Regions from separate parts of the Novosphingobium sp. AAP93 genome, predicted to be linked through region 2. Evidence: predicted binding sites of a transcription regulator. Region 2 holds the regulator's gene; the other holds the start of a gene.
The links. The regulator LexA, encoded in region 2, represses DNA repair genes until DNA is damaged. The targets are predictions, from matches to a motif close to GTTCCNCNCTTGTTCT.
Positions count from the first base shown of each region.

Region 1: a site for LexA is predicted at 1,099-1,114, ahead of IP83_RS03465 (toprim domain-containing protein). Genes of this name have one in related genera too.

Region 1 is NZ_LJHZ01000018.1:284-4,700, reverse strand. It holds gene IP83_RS21095 (DUF5818 domain-containing protein) at 188-445, opposite strand; gene IP83_RS20805 (lytic transglycosylase domain-containing protein) at 411-1,067, opposite strand; gene IP83_RS03465 (toprim domain-containing protein) at 1,392-2,090, shown strand; gene IP83_RS03460 (strawberry notch-like NTP hydrolase domain-containing protein) at 2,164-4,417, shown strand, end outside.
Region 2 is NZ_LJHZ01000019.1:11,361-27,199, reverse strand. It holds gene IP83_RS03990 (CTP synthase) at 1-122, opposite strand, end outside; gene secG (preprotein translocase subunit SecG) at 297-749, opposite strand; gene tpiA (triose-phosphate isomerase) at 841-1,605, opposite strand; gene IP83_RS03975 (SurA N-terminal domain-containing protein) at 1,824-3,764, shown strand; gene IP83_RS03970 (anthranilate synthase component I family protein) at 3,790-5,319, shown strand; gene IP83_RS03965 (aminodeoxychorismate/anthranilate synthase component II) at 5,332-5,928, shown strand; gene trpD (anthranilate phosphoribosyltransferase) at 5,925-6,983, shown strand; gene trpC (indole-3-glycerol phosphate synthase TrpC) at 7,179-7,967, shown strand; gene IP83_RS03950 (reverse transcriptase-like protein) at 7,960-8,340, shown strand; gene moaC (cyclic pyranopterin monophosphate synthase MoaC) at 8,509-8,979, shown strand; gene IP83_RS03940 (molybdopterin molybdotransferase MoeA) at 8,976-10,184, shown strand; gene lexA (transcriptional repressor LexA) at 10,261-10,953, shown strand; gene IP83_RS03930 (ComEC/Rec2 family competence protein) at 10,947-13,181, opposite strand; gene gltX (glutamate--tRNA ligase) at 13,210-14,682, shown strand; gene IP83_RS03920 (citrate synthase) at 14,764-15,839, shown strand, end outside.

The sequences.
Region 1 (4,417 bases), on a different contig from region 2:
ACGGAATTTCGCTACCCGAGGCCAATGATGCGGCGAAGGCTGTGGATCGCTAGAGGTCATTCTCAATCGGCTGGAAGCGATTTCATGCTTCGCCATTCCTCGTGATGGCAGAGTAATTGGCACTGTAACAAGATTCCATGGCAAGCATGCAGCATCATCGCTTCCTTTCGCCGCAGGAGCCTCTGGGTCATACTCTCCGCTGAGCTGGGCCAATCCAATCGGCATGGAGGCGCTCGTCTGCCGTCATCGTCCCGTCAATGATCACTTGCTGATCGATCAATGCCACGACCTCGTCTTCCGTCTCGATGGCGAAGATCTCGCCATTTGAGGTGGTAAGGAGAAGGCCTCGCGCAGTCCTCGCAAGCAATCCGGACAAGCGCACTCTCTTGCCACTCAATGCGATATTCTCCTCATGGATGCCAACTGCGCATGACGTCGCGCACATAGCCGGGCGTTTCGCCGTTGATTGGTATTCCGCCAGCCCGTTCGACGGCGCCAGGGCCGGCGTTGTAGGCAGCGACGGCAAGGTGGACCAAGCCGAACCGATCAAGCATCTGGCGCAGATAGCGTGCTGCGCCAAGGATGTTCGTGCCGGGATCGTAGCGATTTGTGATGCCGAGTGCTCTTGCGGTACCGGGCATCAGTTGCCCCAATCCGGCAGCACCCGCTGTGCTGACCGCAAGGGGGTTGTATCGCGATTCAGTCCACACCAGCGCATCGAGTAGCCCGGTTGGCAAGGAATAGCGGGCTTCAGCGGCTAAAACCTGAGGCAGGTAGATCGTCCTGCGCCAACTCCTTTGGCCCCTGGCATCCATTCCCATAGTCTGTTTTGGCGATTTCTCGCTCCGCTGATCGAAGGCCGCAATCCGATGTGTTTTTTCGCTGACAGACCGTGGCCAGATGCCATGTTCGTAGAGCACAAAGCCATCCTGACGCAGAAAAGTCCCAGTTCCTTGCACCTGCGGGCCGTCAGGGCGAGCATTCGCCTGCATTGTCTGCGCCTCTGCAAAACCGCTGCTCAGCGCGAACAGCGAAAGGGCTGCGGACAGATACCAGCATTTTGCCATGACAAATTCTCGTTTTGCCGAATCAGAAAACAGAACATATAAAGAACATGTCGCGCTTCAAAGCGCTTCGTAAAGGGCGCAGAGTGGAGGCTGCGCGGGCGGTGGCATCCATGATGGAGATGCCCGATGTCGAATGCCCTTGTTGAAGATCGCCTCGAAACCCGTGCCCGCCAGATCGTTGCCGATCTTGAGGGTTCCTGGTCACGTTCGCGCGGCATGTGCCGCTGTCCAGCGCATGAAGATCGCACACCCTCGCTCAGCGTAACGCTCGGTTCACGGGCGATCCTGTTCCATTGCTTTGCCGGCTGTACCAACGCCGCAGTCATGGCGGCGCTCGCCCAGCGAGGGGTGAGGTCCTCGACCTTGTTCGATGGACGGACCGAGCCGGTCAGGACCGCTATCCCGGAAGCGATGCCGAGCGAACATATCCAGCGGCTTTGGCGGGAAGCGACGTGCCTCGTTGACAGCCCGGCTGAGCGCTATCTCGCGGGCCGCGCCATCCATGCGGGCTCACCGGATCTGCGGTATCACCCGCGCACGCCGTTAGGGCCGAAGGGCTCGGTGAGGTTCCACCCGTCGCTCCTCGGCGCGGTGCGCACCGATCTCGGCGTCATTGCGCTTCATCGCACGTTTCTTGAGTTTGAGACTTTCCGCGTTGCCCGCTTTGATGGGCCTAAGCGCGCGCTTGGTGCTCTTGGCCGCGGCGCGGTGCGACTTCACGGACCGCGCGGTGGCAAGCTCGGGCTCGCCGAGGGGATCGAGACAGCCCTTTCTGCAAAGGAGCTGTTTGGCATTCCCTGCTGGGCGACGCTCGGAACCGAGCGCTTCGGGCTGGTTGCGATCCCGGAGAGCGTGAGTGAACTGCACCTGTTCATCGATCACGATGCGGCTGGCGATCTGGCTGAACGCAGAGCGCGCGCGGCTTATGAGCGGGAAGGGCGCGTGATCGTGACGCATCGTCCCGAACAACCGGGAGCCGACTTCAACGACGTCCTCAGCGCCCGGCAGCAGATCGAGGCCTGATCCGAATAAGAGAGGGGAGGGGGCTTTGAGCTTCTTGAGACCCGCATGGCGCGGGTGTCGTCAGGAGGTTTCGATGTCCACTCTCCCTGTTCTTGCCTTGCCCCTTTCAGGCCAGCCTGCCGTCCTTCTGGCAGCACAGGCGCTCGCCGACCGACTCGATCGCGGCGACGCGATTTCGCGATCCGTCCTCAATGCCGAACTGGCCGCACATTTCGGCGGCAGCGACGCGGCGGGCCGCTGGTCGGTGCGCGACGCCCACGCAGCTCTCGAACTTGCGCAGGTCCTTTGGCTTCGGTCGAGGTCCGATCTCGATATCCGATCAACGCCGGGCAAGGCCGCTCGGCACTTCGATCAACTGGAAGTTCTGGTTCCCCGCCAGACCGTCCGCAGCGAAGAGCAGGTCGAACTCCAGCAATTCGCAACACCGCCGCGCCTTGCCTGGCTGGCGGCGAGGGCTTGTGTACCTGCAAGCGGCGAACTCCTTCTCGAACCGTCCGCCGGAACTGGCATGCTTGCCGTCTGGGCGGACAAGGCTGGCGCGCGGCTCGCGCTCAACGAGATCTCCGGGCTGCGCTGCGACTGCCTTACTCGTCTGTTCCCCGCAGCCAGCGTTTCCAGCCACGATGGTGAGCTCATCGACGAGCTTCTTGCAGGGGCAATCCGTCTGCAGGCCGTCCTGATGAACCCACCCTACTCCTGGAGCGCGGAACGTGGCCGCGATGGCCGGACCGCGGCGCGGCATCTGCGCTCGGCCTGGAACCGGCTTGCCCCTGGCGGACGGCTTGCCGCCATCCTTCCCGAGTGGTTCGATCTGCCAGGCTTCCTGGCCCGGTCGGCCAAGCCTGCAGCCATCCGCCTTGATCTCATCATCGAGCGCGGGTTCGTTACGCATGGTACCTCCATCACGACCAGGCTGCTGGTGATCGACAAGCTCGATGTGACGAGCGAGCCAGTCACCGGCCGTGCGTCGGATTTCCATGAGCTCTGTGCGCTCGTCGATGCAGTAGCCGCTCGCTCCTCGCCGCCAAGCCTCACAGCGACGCTGCCCCGGCCGCTCAAGGTTATCCCGCTCCTTCGGCCCTCGGCACGGCCGATGCCACTCGCGGCAAATCCAGGATCGCGCTCTGCGGCAACTGCGCCGGTTGCGTTCTCCGCGCTCGAAGTCCCGGCGGTGACGCCAGAGCAGGTCGGCCACTATCTGCCCTACCGCCCGAGCCGGATCGCGATTCCGGGTGCAGCTAATCATCCGACACCGCTTGTGGAATCGGTCGCTATGGGATCGATCAGCGCGCCGGTTCCCGCCGCCGTCCCAAAGCTGCCCGGGCACCTGATCGCCGAGGGTCTCCTGTCGGCTGCACAGATCGAGACCCTCATCTACGCAGTCAGTGCCCATGCGCGCGACCTGCAAGGGCACTTCATGCCCGAGGACAAGGGCTGCATTCTGGTGCCGAGCGCCGAGGGCAAGGCCTATCGCATGGGTTACTTCCTCGGTGACGGCACCGGTGCCGGCAAAGGCCGCCAGGTTGCGAGCGTCATTCTCGACCGCTGGGTGCAAGGCGAGCGCCGGCATATCTGGTTCTCCAAGAACGAGGCTCTGCTTGAGGACGCGCGCCGCGATTGGGCCGCGCTCGGTGGTCTCCCTATCGACATCCAGCCCCTGGCGACCTGGAAGCTGGGCTCCCCGGTCACGATGCAGGAAGGTATCCTTTTCGTGACCTATCCGACGCTCCGTTCGGGCCGCGCTGATGCGAGCCGGCTCGATCAGATCCTCGCCTGGGCAAGAGAGGATTTCGACGGCGTCATCGTCTTCGATGAAGCGCATGCCATGGCCAATGCCGCCGGCGGCGAAGGCTCGCGCGGCAAGGTGAAAGGGTCGGAGCAGGGCGTGGCCGGCGTGCGGCTCCAGAACCTGCTGCCGCGCGCCAGGGTACTCTATGCTTCCGCAACCGGAGCGTCAGACGTCAACAATCTCGCCTATGCCACCCGCCTCGGTCTCTGGGGTCCTGAGACGGCCTTTGCGACCCGCGAGGAGTTCGTCACCGACATTCGCGCTGGCGGTATCGCGGCGACGGAACTTGTCGCCCGTGACCTGAAGGCGCTGGGGCTCTACACCGCGCGAGCGTTGTCGTTCGCTGGCGTCGAGTACGAGATCCTCGAACACGCTCTCAGCGCCGACCAGATCGCGGTCTACGACGCCTATGCCGATGCCTGGGCGATCATCCACGCCAATCTGCGCGATGCCCTTGAGGCAACGCGGATTGTCGATGCCGATACCGGCGGCACGCTCAACAGCGGCGCCAAGTCTGCCGCGCTCTCGGTCTTCGAAG
Region 2 (15,839 bases):
TCGAACTTGCGGATTCGCACCCGGAAGCCGCGCGCCTGCAGCAGCGCCGCGAGGCTCGCTGCCATGAGGCCCTTGCCAAGCGAGGAAACCACGCCGCCGGTGATGAAAATGAACCGCGCCATGGGAGGTGGGCCTTACCGTCTTAGGCTCCGCATGCGCAAGCGGTCTGCGCCGGATTCCCGGTCGCAATCCACAGGCGGAGCGGAAGCTCTTGAAAACAAACACGTGCTCCCGTCCGCCACGCGAGCGGCCGGGAGCACTGGTGATATGGCGCCGGAAAGTCCGGCGTCTATGCCTTACTGCTTGGCGCCGCCCGCAAGCGGATCGGTCGCCGCGCCGCCCTTGGCTGGAGCGCCCGGCGCGCTTTTGGCCGGCCCAGCCGGAGCTGCTGCCGGAGCAGCCGGGGCAGGCTGTGCTTCAGCCGGACCAGCCGCCGGAACGCCCTGTGCGGGCGCCAGCGGGTCTGCCGGAATGGCCGGCGTGGTCCGCTGCAACGACGTATCGATCTCGCGGCCCGAGGTCGTCCCCACCGCCAGCGCGGCCAGCAGGATGCTGAGGCCGACGAACAGGGTCGCCAGCACCGTCGTGGCGCGGGTGAGGAAATCGGCCGCGCCGCGCGCCGACATGAAGCCGGCCGGGCTGCCGCCCACGCCGAGGCCGCCGCCTTCCGACTTCTGGATGAGGATCACGCCGACGAGCGCGGCAGCCACCAGCGCCTGCACGACGGTAAGGAAAATGAAGAGAGACATCGCGGGTCAACCTGAAAAGAATGGGCCGCATCTAGGGCGTAGGGCCTCTGCGCGCAAGGGCGCAGGAGGGCCCGGCACAACCCGAAACGGATCAGCCTTCCGGCTGCGAGGCCGCCGCCACGATCGGCAGGAAGGCGTCGGCGGTCAGGCTTGCGCCGCCCACCAGCGCGCCGCGCACGCCATCCGCTGCCAGCAGGCCTGCGGCATTTTCGCCGTTAACCGAGCCGCCATAGAGAATGCGCACCTTGTCCGCATCCTCGCCGAAGATCGCGGCAAGGCGCGCGCCGACGGCGGCATGCATGGCGACAACGTCTTCCACGGCAGCGACCCGACCCGTGCCGATCGCCCAGACCGGTTCATAGGCCAGCGCGAGCCGGCCAGCGGCAACGGCAGCACATTCGCCAGCAGGCACCGAACCGTCGACCTGCGCGGAAACAACCGCCTCGGCCTTGCCCGCATCGCGTTCGTCCAGCGTCTCGCCCACGCAGATGATCACGCTCAGGCCCGCCGCCAGCGCGGCTTCGGCCTTGCCGCGCACGAGCGCATCGGTCTCGCCATGGTCGCGGCGGCGCTCGCTGTGGCCCAGAATCACGAAGTCCGCGCCGATATCCGCGAGCATGGCCGCCGATACATCGCCCGTATGCGCGCCCTTGGCCGCAGTGTGGCAATCCTGTCCGCCGACGCCGATCGCCGAGACCGCCTCGCGCACCGGCCCCAAAAACGGAAACGGCGGCGCAAGCGCGATTTCAACATCGGGATAGCGCTGCGCCGCACGGTCGATGGCGCGCGCTTCAGCGAGCATGGCCCGGCTGCCGTTCATCTTCCAGTTGCCGACGATGTAGGGACGCTGGCTCATAGGACCTTGCACGCTAACACTAGGTGATTCCTCCTCATTTCCCGGGCAGCTATCAAACCGCAGCCCGGTTTGCAAAGCGCGCGTTACGCAAAGTTGGTGGTTAACTTCTGGGAGGAAGCCAACCCGCACGAAGAGCAGGGCATTGCGGGAATTGGCATTGCCCCCTAATGCGCCCCAAGGAGTTGCTCCGAACCTATCACTGCTAATGACAGGCCCCGATGCTCGGCTTTATCCGTTCCATGACCAAGTCCCGTATCGGCGTCGCCTTCGCGCTGGTATTCCTGGGGCTCATCGCGCTCTCGTTTGCGGGCGCTGACCTTTCCAACGCGAAGTTCGGCGGCGCGGGCAATGCAGACCGCGCGGCCACCGTCGGTTCGGCTCATATCGGCACGGTCGATGTGCAGCGGTCGATGACCAACGCGCTGGAAAACGCCCGCGCAGACAGCCCCGCCGTGACGATGAAGGACTTCGTCGCGCAAGGCGCGCTCGAGCAGGTCGTCGACAGCCTGATCGACCGCGCCGCGCTGATGGAATGGGCGCGCCAGAGCAGCGTCGGCATGGGTGTCAGCAACCGTCTGGTTGACAGCGAAATCGCCAAGATGCCGGCCTTCCAAGGCGCTGACGGCAAGTTCAGCCAGGCCGCCTACAAGGCGCTGCTCGGCCAGAAGGGCATTTCCGATGCGGTTCTGCGCGACGATCTCGCCAAGGGGCTGATGGCGCGGCAGGTCCTGATTCCCGCCGGAATCGGCTCCTCGATGCCGCAGAGCGTGGCGATGCGCTACGCCGGTGTGCTCAAGGAAAGCCGCGAGGGCCAGATCCAGTTGATCCCCTCCTCCGCCTTTGCGCCCAAGACACCGCCGACGGACACCGATGTCGCTGCATACTACAAGGCGAATGGCGCGCGCTATCAGCGCCCCGAGCGCCGCACGATCCGCTATGCGATCTTCGACGAGACCTCGCTCAAGAACGTCCCCGCGCCGAGCGATGCCGAGATTGCCGCGCGCTACAAGCTCAACGCCGCGACTTACGCGCCGACCGAGACACGCACGTTCACGCAAGTGATCGTGCCGACCGAAGCCGCCGCCAAGGCGCTTTCGGCTGAAATCGCGGGCGGCAAGGCCATCGATGCGGCTGCTTCTGCCAAGGGGCTCACGGCGCGCAAGGTGCCGGCGATCACCCGCGCGAACCTCGCCAGCCAGGGCTCGACCGCCGTGGCCGACGCGGTGTTCAGCGCCGCGCAGGGCAAGCTTGCCCAGCCCGCCAAGGGCGCGCTCGGCTGGTACGTGATCCGGCTCGACGGCGTGACGCAGGTCCCCGGCAAGTCGCTCGATCAGGCGCGCGCCGAGATCGTCACCGCGATCACCGCCGAAAAGCGCAAGGCCGCGCTGTCCGATCTCTCGGCCAAGTTCGACGATGCGTTCGGCAGCGGCACCGGCCTTGCCGATGTGGCCAAGAGCGCCGGGCTCACGATCATCACCACGGATCCGCTCGAGGCCAACGGCACTGTCCCGGGCCGTCCCGACATCAAGCCCAACGCCGATGTCACCCCGCTGCTCCCTGCCGCCTTCGGGATGGAGCGCGAGGGCCAGCCGCAGGTCGCCGAACTCAAGCCCGGCGAGCGTTTCGTGATCTTCGACGTCGGCCAGATCACCCCCGCCGCCCCGCCGCCGCTTGCCGAAGTGAAGGACAAGGTCGCCGCCGACCTGCAGACCTCGCGCGGCTACGGCGCTGCCAAGGCGGCCACCGACAAGCTCCTCGCCGCGCTCGCGAAGAAGGTTCCGCTGGCAGAGGCGGTCAAGGCCCTCGGCGTCGCGGTCCCGGCGGCCCAGGCGGTCAACATGCCGCGCGAGCAGCTCAATGCGATTCAGCCCAAGATCCCCGCGCCGCTCTCGCTGATGTTCGAGATGGCGCAGGGCACCGCCAAGAAGCTCGATGCGCCGGACAAGGCCGGTTTCCTCGTGGTCGTGCTGACCAAGATCACCCCTGGCGTGCTCAAGGCGGACGACCCGTTCATCGGCCGCGCCAAGTTCGAACTGGGGCAGATCACCGGCCGCGAATATGTCGACGAACTCCGCATGGCGGTGCGCGACGCGGTCGGCGTGAAGCGCAACGACGCCGCCATCGCGGCGCTGCGCACGCAGCTCACCGGCGGCCAGTAAGCCGATGGTAGCGGCGGCGGACACGATGGAAGCCGGGATCGCTGGTCTCCTTCCCGACGGCGGCGTGGCCGCCCGGACGGCCCTCGCCGCTGGCCGCCCAGCGCTGGTCTGGCGCAAGCTGATTGCCGATACCGAGACGCCGGTCGGCGCCGCGCTGAAGCTGATGCAGCCCGGCCGGGGCGATTTCCTGCTCGAATCCGTCGAAGGCGGCGAAGTGCGCGGGCGCTACAGCCTCCTGGGCCTCGACCCCGATCTCGTCTTCCGCGCCGAGGGTGCGGCCGCCGAAATCAACCGCCACTGGCAGACCGACCGCGAGGCCTTCGCCCCGCATCCGGAGCCCGCGCTCGCCGCCCTACGCAACCTCGTCGGCGAATGCCGCATCGATGTGCCCGAAGGCCTGCCCAAGTCGCTCGCCTGCCTCGTCGGCTACTTCGGCTACGAGACCATCGGCCTCGTCGAAAAGCTTCCCCGCGCGCCCGCCAGCCCGCTGCAGCTGCCGGACATGCTGTTCGTGCGCCCCAGCGTGGTCCTCGTGTTCGACCGCCTCTCGGACGAACTGATCGCCGTCGCCCCGGTTTGGCCTGGCTCAGGCGCGCCGGAACGCCTCGTCGCGCAGGCCGCTGACCGCATCGACGCCGCGCTCGCCCGCCTCGCCGACCCGGTCCCCGCCGACCCGCGCCTCGACGCCGCCAAACCTGCCGAACGCACCGCGGTCATGTCCCCCGCCGACTACGAACGCATGGTGCTGCGCGCCAAGGACTACATCGAGGCGGGCGACATCTTCCAGGTCGTCCTCGCCCAGCGCTTTACGGTGCCCTTCCCGCTGCCGCCCGCCGCGCTTTACCGTTCGCTGCGCCGGATCAACCCCTCGCCGTTCCTCTATTTCCTCGATCTCCCCGGCTTCGCCCTCATCGGCTCGAGCCCCGAGATCCTCGTGCGCATCCGCGACGGCGAAGTGACCATCCGCCCCATCGCGGGCACGCGGCCCCGCGGCATGACCGAGGCCGAGGACCGCGCCAACGCGCAGAGCCTCCTCGCCGATCCCAAGGAACGCGCCGAGCATCTCATGCTGCTCGATCTCGGCCGCAACGATGTCGGCCGCGTCGCCGCCGCGGGCACCGTGAAGGTCACCGAGAGCTACACGATCGAGCGCTACAGCCACGTCATGCACATCGTCTCGAACGTGGTCGGCAAGCTCGACACGAGCCGCGCCGACAGCGTGGACGCGCTCTTCGCGGGCTTCCCCGCCGGTACCGTCAGCGGCGCCCCCAAGGTCCGCGCCTGCGAAGTGATCGCCGAACTCGAACCCGAAACCCGCGGTGCCTACGCCGGCGGCGTCGGCTATTTCGCCCCGGACGGCTCGGTCGACAGCTGCATCGTCCTGCGCACCGGCGTCCTCAAGGACGGCGTCCTCCACGTGCAGGCCGGCGCAGGCATCGTCGCCGACAGCAACCCCGAATACGAACAACGCGAATGCGAAGCCAAGTCCGGCGCGCTTTTCGCCGCCGCCCGCGAAGCACTGCGCGTCGCCTCCGAACCCCGCTTCGGCCAATAAGGCACCCCCTGTATGATCCTCGTTATCGACAACTACGACAGCTTCACCTGGAACCTCGTCCATTACCTCATGGAAATGGGCGCGAAAGTGGAGGTCGTGCGCAATGATGCGATGTCCGCGGGCCAAGCCATTTCCACCGGCGCGCAAGGGTTCCTGATCTCGCCCGGACCCTGCACGCCAAACGAAGCGGGCATCAGCCTCGATCTCGTCGGCGCGGCGGCGGATGCGGGCGTCCCGCTGCTCGGCGTGTGCCTTGGCCATCAGTCGATCGGCCAGTATTTCGGCGGCCAGGTCTTGCGCGGCGGGCTGATGCATGGCAAGACCTCGCCCGTCACCCACGATGGCAGCGGCCTGTTCGCGGGCCTCCCCTCGCCCTTCACCGCCACGCGCTACCACAGCCTCGTGGTAGAGAACGTGCCCGAAAGCCTCGTGATCAACGCAACGTCCGACGACGGCCACGCCATGGGCTTCCGCCACACTTCGCTCCCGATCCACGGCGTGCAGTTTCACCCCGAATCGATCGCGACCGAGCACGGCCACGCGCTTCTCGCCAATTTCCTCAAGATGTGCGGCATCACCGCGAAGATGCCCACGCACCTCGCGGCATGAAGGCGCTTCCCGAAGTCACCGCAGCTCCGCTCGAGGAAGCGGAAGCCGAAGCCGCGTTCGCCGCGATCCTCGATGGCACTGTGCCGGAAGAGAGCATCGCCCCCTTCCTCGTCGCGCTCGCCGAACGCGGCGAAACCGCCAGCGAGATCGCCGGCGCCGCGCGCGCCATGCGCGCCCGGATGATCCCTATCAGTGCCCCCGCCCATGCCATCGATGTCTGCGGCACCGGCGGCGACGGGCAACACAGCCTCAATGTCTCGACCGCCGTCAGCCTGGTCGTGGCGGCCTGCGGCGTCCCCGTCGCCAAGCACGGCAACCGCGCGGCCAGCAGCAAGGCGGGTGCAGCGGATACCCTCGAAGCCCTCGGCCTCAACCTCGACCGCGCCGCCGAAACCGCCGAACTCACCCTCGGCGATCTCGGCATCTGCTTCCTCTTCGCCCAGCGCCACCACCCCGCGCTGGCGCGCATCGCGCCGATCCGCAAGGCGCTGGGGCGGCGCACGATCTTCAATCTGCTCGGCCCTCTGTGCAACCCGGCTCGGGTTAAACGACAACTCGTGGGCGTGGCGAGTACCGAGATCGTTGAGCCATACGCCGATGCCCTCAAGGCACTAGGCAGCGAACGGTTCATGGTCGTCAACGGCAACATGAACAAATCGGCCCGCGCGCGTTGGGTCGGGATCGACGAGATCAGCATATCCGGCGGCACGGTGATTATCGAGTATCCGGCGAGCGGCGACCAGTCGCACAAGCCGGAAGGGTGGGAAAAGAACTACAGCTTCATCTGTCCGCAGCCCCCTGAGGTCGGACTGCCGTTCCACCGTGCTGCCGCGATCAGAGGTGGTGATGCGGCCTTCAATGCCGCCGCCCTGCGCGCCCTCCTCCAAGGCGAGCCCAGTGCTTATCGCGACGCCGTCCTCTTCAACGCCGCTGCCGCGCTGATGGTCGCGGGCGAAGCGGGCGATTGGCACGAAGGGGTAGAGGAAGCCGCCGAAGCCATCGACAAAGGGCTGGCCAACGCCCTCCTCAACTGCTGGATTGCCGCGATCAGGTAAGCAGGTTTCTCGCAGAGACGCAGAGGGAAAGAAGATCGCAAAGAGGTTTGGCTTGGCAGATCAACCACTGGATCTGACTGTCTCTTCCTGCGGCTTTGCCGCCTCGATCTTCTCTGCGCTCTTCCCTTCCTTCATTGCACCTCTGCGAGAAACCCCTCTTCCTTCTCCGTCAATGCCCCCCTACAGCGCGAAGACATGACCGACACGCTCACCACAATCTGCGACACCAAGCGCGAGGAAGTCGCCGCCCGCAAGGCCGCGTCCACGCTTGCCGATCTCGCCGCGCGCGCCAGTGAGCAGTCCGCGCCGCGCGGCTTCGAAGCCGCCTTGCGCGCCCGCGCGGCAACCGGGTTTGCCCTCATCGCCGAGATCAAGAAGGCCAGCCCCTCCAAGGGCCTGATCCGCGCCCACTTCGATCCCCCGGCCCACGCCCACGCCTACGAACAAGGCGGCGCCACTTGCCTCTCGATCCTCACCGACGCACCCTATTTCCAGGGCCACGAAGACTACCTCGTCGCCGCCCGCGCCGCCTGCACTCTGCCGGTGCTGCGCAAGGACTTCATGGTCGATCCCTGGCAGTGTGCGGAGGCGCGCGCCATCGGCGCCGACGCCATCCTCATCATCGTCGCGGCCTTGGATGACGGCCAGATGGCCGAGATCGAGGCCGCCGCGCGCGAGCACGGCATGGACGTCCTCGTCGAAGTCCACAACGAGGCCGAGATGGAGCGCGCCGCCAGCCTCCGCTCGCGCCTCATCGGCATCAACAACCGGGACCTCAAGCGCTTCGTTACCGATCTCGGCACCACCGCCCGCCTCGCCCCGCTAGCGCCCGAAGGCGCGTTCCTCGTGGCGGAAAGCGGCATCAATGGTCATGCCGACGTGCTCTCGCTTGCAGCGTCCGGCGCCAGGGCCTTCCTCGTCGGCGAAAGCCTGATGCGCCACGATGACGTCGCTGCCGCCACCCGCGCCCTGCTCGGTGCCTGAAGCACCGCTCAAGCTGTTCTTCGACGGCGGCTGCCGCCCCAATCCCGGCCCGATGGAAAGCGCCGTCGCCACGCGCGGGCAAGTCTGGCACCGCCGCGATATCGGTCACGGCACCAACGACGAGGCCGAATGGCAGGCCCTGCTTGGCGCGCTCGACGTGGCCAGCGAGCTCGGCGCACGAGACATCGTCCTGCTCGGCGATTCCGCACTGATCGTCGCGCAGGCGAGCGGCACCGCGAAACCCGGTCCCTTCGCCAGCTTCCACGCAAGCTATCTTGCCAAGGCCGCCGCCTTCACCCGCGTCCGCATCCGCCACATCAAGCGGGCGCAGAACCTCGCCGGGATCGCGCTTGCCAAAGGATGGCCGCGCTGAGGGCTATCAGCATTGCCATCTGTCCTACACCGCCGAGGTATGGCATCAACGCCGCATGAAACCGCGCTTTTCCTTCGTCTCCTCCCTGCCTGATCCCGCCAGAAAGCCAGGCCCGGAGTTTTCACTCAGGACTGTGTCAACCGTGTCAACTTGTGTCGCCTTTGCCCGATGAGCGAGCTCACCCACCTCGATTCGCAAGGCCGCGCGCGCATGGTCGATGTCGGCGGCAAACCGGAGACGCAGCGCGTCGCCGTGGCGCTCGGCCGCATCCGCATGAACGCCGCCACACTCGCCGCGCTGCGCGATGGCAAGACGCCCAAGGGCGATGTCCTTGCCGTCGCCCGCATTGCCGGGATCATGGCCGCGAAGCGCACCGGCGAGCTGATCCCGCTCTGCCACCCCCTCGCGCTCGATGCCGTCAGCGTCGAATTCGCGTTCGTTGAGGACGGTGTCGAGGCCCGCGCAACTGCCTCGCTCACCGGGCGCACCGGGGTCGAGATGGAAGCGCTCACCGCGGTCTCGGTCGCGCTGCTCACCATTTACGACATGGCCAAGGCGATCGACAAAGGCATGGTGCTGGAGGGCATCCGCCTGATCGAAAAGCGCGGCGGCAAATCGGGCGATTGGCGCGCACCTTGACCGAACAGACTCCTGCGCGCCCGAACCCGCCCCTCCCGCTTGAGGAAGCCCAGCGCCGCCTGATGGAGCTGGCGCCGGTCCTCCCCATCGAGCACCGTGCGACCGCCGATTGCCTCGGCTTCCACCTCGCCGAGCCGCTGACCGCACTGCGCACCCAGCCCGCCGCCGATGTCTCCGCGATGGACGGCTACGCCCTGCGCGCCGCCGACCTCCCCGGTCCGTGGCGCGTGATCGGCGAAAGCGCTGCCGGGCGCCCCTTCGCCGGGACGGTCGGCCCGGGCGAGGCCGCGCGCATCAGCACCGGCGCGCTTGTCCCCGCCGGCGCCGACATGGTCCTGATCCAGGAGGATGCAGCCCGCGAGGGCGAGGTGCTCACCCTCACCGGAACGCCGCCCGAGCCGCGCGCGCGCCACATCCGCCCCGCCGGCATGGACTTCCGCAGTGGCGATGTCCTCATGGCACCCGGGACGAAGATCGGCGCCGCGCAGATCGCCCTCGCCATCACGGCTGGCCACGCCCACCTCCCGGTCCGCCGCCCGCTCGAACTCGCGGTGATCGATGGCGGGGATGAACTGGCGGCGCCCGGCGCAGACCTTGCCCCGCACCAGCTTCCCGCCAGCAACAGCGCGATGCTGGCGGCACTCGCCACCCAGCCCGCCGTCCGCATCACCCGCATCGGCCCGGTCCCGGACAGGCTCGAAGCGCTGAAAGCCGCGTTCGAGGCCGCCGACGACGCGGACGTTATCGTCACCAGCGGCGGTGCATCGGTCGGGGACCACGATCTCGTCCGCCCGGCGCTTGCCGAACTCGGCGCGGACCTTGCGTTCTGGCGCGTCGCGATCAAGCCGGGCAAGCCGCTCCTTGTCGCGCGGCGGGGTGCGCAGGTGATCCTCGGCCTGCCCGGCAATCCCGCCGCTGCTTTCGTCACCGGATTCCTGTTCCTCCTGCCCCTGATCCGCGCCGCGCTCGGTGCCGGAAACCCGATGCCGCGCCCCATTCCGGCCCGGCTGCGCGAAGCGATGCCGGCAGGAGGCAGCCGCATGGAATTCCTGCGCGCGGTCTGGGATGGCGGCGAAGTCTCGCTCGACGGCTTGCAGGACAGCGGCGCGCTGTCCTCGCTTTCCCGCGCCAACGCCCTTGTAGTCCGCCCAGCGAACGAAGCCGAAACGCCCGCTGGTACGTTTGTTCCAGTATACCTGCTGTAAATGCACGGAATTGCTTGACGCGTGAATATTCGTTGCTTATTCGTTCCGCATTCGTTCACCATAGGAGTGCGCACGGATGCTCACGCGCAAGCAGCATGAACTGCTGACCTTCATTCAGACCCGCCTTGAGGATTCCGGCATTTCCCCCTCGTTCGAGGAAATGAAGGAAGCTCTCGACCTCAAGTCGAAGTCGGGGGTGCACCGGCTGATCTCGGCGCTGGAAGAGCGCGGCTTCATCCGCCGTTTGCCCAATCGCGCCCGCGCTCTGGAATTGATCCGTGACAGCGATGCCGGCGGCGCCAAGCCTGCCAGCCGCGCTGCTGCCAATGCGCCGAGTGCGCTTGCCCCGCTGCGCAATCCTGCTCCGGCACGCGAGCCTGCGAACGATGTGATCGAGATCCCGCTCCACGGCCGCATCGCCGCGGGTGTGCCGATCGAAGCACTTGAGGGCACCTCCACCCTACCAGTCCCCGCCGCGCTGCTCGGTTCGGGTGAGCACTACGCGCTCGAAGTCTCGGGCGACTCGATGGTCGAGGCCGGCATTCTCGATGGCGATTATGCCCTCGTGCGCCGCACCGACACGGCGCGGGATGGCGAGATCGTGGTGGCGCTGGTGCGCGGCGAGGAAGCGACGCTCAAGTATCTGCGGCGCGAGCGCGGCATGGTGCGGCTCGATCCGGCCAATGCGGCCTATGATCCGCAGTATTACCAGCCGCATGAAGTGCAGGTTCAGGGCAAGCTCGCAGGCCTGCTGCGCCGCTATCACTGACTGGGTGCGGGGTTCGGCGCTCCGGTAGCAGCTGGAGCCGGACCCTGCCGCCTCGCCCTTGGCTGCCACGGTGGTGGACGGCGGAACCAGCCATGTTCGCCTTGGGTTTCCGCCACGGTGCGGACCCGGCCCGAGACGAGATCGATTGCCAGTCCGCCCGTCTGGCCGAGCATGGCCCGGTCCGCCTTGAGCAACCGGGGCTTGCAAGCGGAGGGCAGCCGCCGATCTGCCACGACGATATCGGCCCGCGCGCAGGCGGCCGCGAGAACCGGGATCGCCACGAGGTCCTTCCCCCGCGCCATCAGGAGATCGAACCTTCGCCCGCCCCGCACCAGCGACATCGCGCAGAAATCGGGATTGCAATGGGCGCCCTTCCAGTCCTCCAGCGCCACGGCATCGCCTGTCATCCCCGCATTTTCCAGCAACGCGGCGCGCGTATAGCTCTCTTCCCGTACCGCCCGCAGCACCAGCAGATCCGGCCCCTCGCCAGTGATCCCGACGTGGTGGCCATCACCTGAAACGAGGACGTCGGGCGTGCGCGTCAGCAGCAGAGCGGCCATGCCCAATCCGATCGGCACTAGGCCCCACAGCCGCACGCGCCCGCTCCACATGGCCAACCACAACAGCCCGGCCATGAATAGTGCGAAGGTACCGCCCGTCATCCCGGGCATCATCGTCACCGCGCCCGGCTGACCCGCCACCAGATGGGCGAGCCAAAGCAGCAGTTCGAGCGACTTGCCCACCGCCCACCACGCCGGCGCGCCGAGGCCGAACAGATCGAGCGCCAGCGCAAGTGCGATCAGCGGCATCGTCAGCACTGTGGTCAGCGGGATGGCGACCACGTTGGCCGCTGCGCCGTAGATGCCAGCGCGGTGGAAATGGAACAGACTGATCGGCATGAGCGAAAGCTCGATCACAACGCCGGTCATGAGCAGCATCGCCAGATGACGGCCGAACCGCGTCATGCGCCCTTCGTGGCTGTGTGAAAGAAACGCCTTCGCAGGCGTGGACGTACTGAACGCGACGATGGCAATGACTGAGGCAAAGCTCATCTGGAAGCTCGGCCCCAGCACGGCTTCGGGCCAGAGCAGCATGACGATCAGCGCCGCCGTCGCCAGCAGCCGCAGCGAGAGCGGATCGCGGCCCAGCGCCAGCGCCGCGAGCACCAGCAGCGAGCCCGCGACCGAGCGGACGGTCGGCACTTCGGCGCCGGTGAGCAGGGTGTAGAATAGCCCCACCCCCGCTCCGACCCCTGCGGCCAGCAAAGGCAGACGCACGCGCAGTGCGATGAACGGAAATAGAGCGAGCACCCTAATCGTCAGGAAATAGGCACCCGCAATCACAGCACTGACATGCAGGCCACTGATCGAAAGCAAGTGCGTCAGGCCCGCATCGCGCATCGCATCCTCGTCGCCCTGTGCGATGGCGCCGCGGTCGCCGCTGGCAAAGGCGGCGGCAATCGTGCCGGGAGAGCCGGAGAGCTGCCCGCGGACATGGTCGGCCAGTTCCTGCTGCCATTGCCGGAGTGACCAACCCTCGTTCGCCGGCCTGACGACCATCACGGGACCCACCACGTTCCCCGTGGCGGCGAGCCCCTGAAACCATGCCGCGCGGGCAAAATCGTAGGAGCCCGGCAGCATTGGCGGCGCCGGCGGCATGAGCCGGGCGCGCAGGCGGACCTCGGCGCCTTCGACAAGCCCGGGCTGGTCGTTCTCGTCCGGCAGGTTGAGCCGCAGCTGAAGCGGCTCGGCGTGGCCCTCGATTTCCGCGCGGATGAGCAGCCTCACCCGATCACGCGCACCTTCGACTTGCCGGTCGATAATCCGGCCCTGGATCATGGCGACTTCAGGCCGCGCAATGCCCGGCTCGCCCACCAGCTCGGACTTCACCCAGATCGTGGTGCAGCCTGCCGCGAGCATCAGCGCCATGCCGATCAGCGCGGCGCGCAAGTGTCCCATATCGCCCTCGGCGTCGATGAGCAGGCTGCCCATCGCCGCCGCACCGCACAATGCGAGGAAGCCCGCCCATTGCCACGGCCCCGGCAGCACCGCCCAGCAAGCGATTCCAATGCCGAAGCCCACCGCAAGCCACGGGCCGCGCTCGAAAGGGCGGGCAGCCAGGAACGCTTCCATGGTGCGGTGCATGCTGGACAAGGCGGCGAGTTTGTCCCAGAGGCGTGTCCGCAGCGTCGCGGGTTCGCCAAGAGGTTGGGCCAAAGTCGGCGGCATGGCCGGATTAGGAAGGATTGCGCCCATAATGGCAAGCGCCAGTGACACCGTTTCTGCAGGATCGGGCGCGGGGACTGCCGCTGTTCGCAAGGGTGTGGTGACGCGTTTCGCGCCTTCCCCCACCGGATACCTGCATATCGGCGGCGCGCGCACCGCGCTGTTCAACTGGCTGTTCGCCCGCCACCACGGCGGCACCTACCTGCTGCGTATCGAGGATACCGACCGCGCGCGGTCTACCGAGCCGGCCATCGAGGCCATTTTCGACGGGCTCAACTGGCTGGGCCTCGGCGGTGACGAGGAACCGGTGTTCCAGTTCGCGCGGTCTGACCGGCATGCGGAAATCGCGCACAAGCTGATGGAGGCCGGGCACGCCTATCGCTGCTATTTGACGCAGGAAGAACTCGCCGCACGCCGCGCCGCGGCGCAGGCCGAACGCCGCCCGTTCCGCATCGAAAGCGAATGGCGCGATGCCGATCCGTCGACATGGCCCGAAGGCCAGCCGTGGGTCGTGCGCATCAAGGCGCCGCGTGACGGCGCGACCACGATCGACGACCTCGTGCAAGGCCCGATCACCGTCCAGAACGTCGAGATCGACGACTACGTCATCCTGCGCTCGGACGGCACACCTACCTACATGCTTGCGGTTGTGGTCGACGATCACGACATGGGGGTGACCCACGTGATCCGCGGCGATGACCATATCAACAACGCCTTCCGCCAGCTGGTGGTGATCCGCGCGATGCAGGCGGTCGAAGGCTCGGGCTGGGAAGACCCGGCCTATGCCCATATCCCGCTGATCCACGGCGCGGACGGGGCGAAGCTTTCCAAGCGCCACGGTGCGCTTGGCGTCGATGCCTATCGCGACGAACTAGGGCTGCTGCCCGAAGCGGTGTTCAACTACCTGCTCCGGCTCGGCTGGGGCCACGGTGATGCCGAGATCATCAGCCGCGAGCAGGCGGTCGAGTGGTTCGAGATCGGCGATGTCGGCAAGGGCGCTGCACGCTTCGATCTCAAGAAACTGCAGAATTTCAACGGGCACTATATCCGCGAAGCCGATGACGCGCGGCTGGCGGGGCTTGTCGCGCAGCGGCTGGGCGGGCTGGACGAAGCTGGCCTTGCGCTGCTCACCACCGCTATGCCGGTGCTGAAAGTGCGCGCGGCGGACCTCATGGAACTGGCCGCCGGCGCGCGGTTCCTGTTTGCGCAGCGGCCACTGGAGCTCGACGAAAAGGCAGCGGGCCTGCTGACGGACGATGCGCGTGCACTGCTTGGCGCGATGGCTGAGTGGCTTGTCGCCGAGGAATGGACAGCCGCTGCGCTGGAAGCTTCCCTCAAGGCGATGGCGGAAGAACGCGGGCTCGGGCTGGGCAAGCTGGCGCAGCCGCTGCGCGCCGCGCTGACCGGCACGACTACCTCGCCGGGCATTTTCGACGTACTGGTACTTCTGGGACGAGACGAGTCGCTCGCCCGGGTCAAAGACCAGGCTGCGCAGACCACGTGATGTAACTTTCCGGGCCCCGGCCCGAACCCAACCAGGCCGGCACAGCGCCGCCGAAGTATGAGCAGAACAGGAGGGTAGATCGTGAGCGACAACCAGGCGACCCTGAGTGATGGCGACAAGACCGTCACGATGCCGATCAAGAGCGGCACGATCGGCCCCGACGTGGTCGATATCCGCAAACTCTATGCCGAAACCGGCAAGTTCACCTATGATCCGGGCTTTACCAGCACGGCAAGCTGCGACAGCGCGCTGACCTACATCGATGGTGATGAAGGCGTGCTGCTGCACCGCGGCTATCCGATCGGCCAGCTGGCCGAACACTCCAGCTTCATGGAAGTGAGCTACCTGCTGCTCAACGGCGAACTGCCTTCGGCGGACGAGCTGGCACAGTTCACCCGCACGATCACCCGCCATACGATGGTCCACGAGCAGCTCTCGGTGTTCTACCGCGGCTTCCGCCGTGACGCGCATCCGATGGCGATCATGTGCGGTGTCGTCGGCGCGCTCTCGGCGTTCTATCATGACTCGACCGACATCTCGGATCCGGAACAGCGCAAGATTTCGGCGCACCGCCTGATCGCCAAGATGCCGACGATCGCGGCGATGGCCTACAAGTATTCGGTCGGCCAGCCCTTCGTCTATCCGCGCAACGACCTCTCCTACACCGGCAACTTCCTGCGCATGACCTTCGCGGTCCCGGCGGAGGAATACGAGGTGAACCCGATCGTCGAGCGCGCGCTCGATCGCATTTTCATCCTCCACGCCGACCACGAGCAGAACGCCTCGACTTCGACGGTGCGTCTGGCGGGTTCGTCGGGCGCCAACCCGTTCGCCTGCATCGCGGCGGGCATCGCCTGTCTGTGGGGCCCGGCGCATGGCGGCGCGAATGAAGCCGCGCTCAACATGCTCAAGGAAATCGGCACGCCCGACCGCATCCCGCACTACATCGCGCGCGCCAAGGACAAGAACGATCCGTTCCGCCTGATGGGCTTCGGTCACCGCGTCTACAAGAACTACGACCCGCGCGCGACGGTGATGCAGCAGACGGTGCGCGAGGTGTTTGCCTCCTTGAAGGTCACCGACCCGCTGTTCGAGACGGCGCTGCAGCTGGAAGAGATCGCGCTGAACGATCCCTACTTCATCGAGAAGAAGCTGTT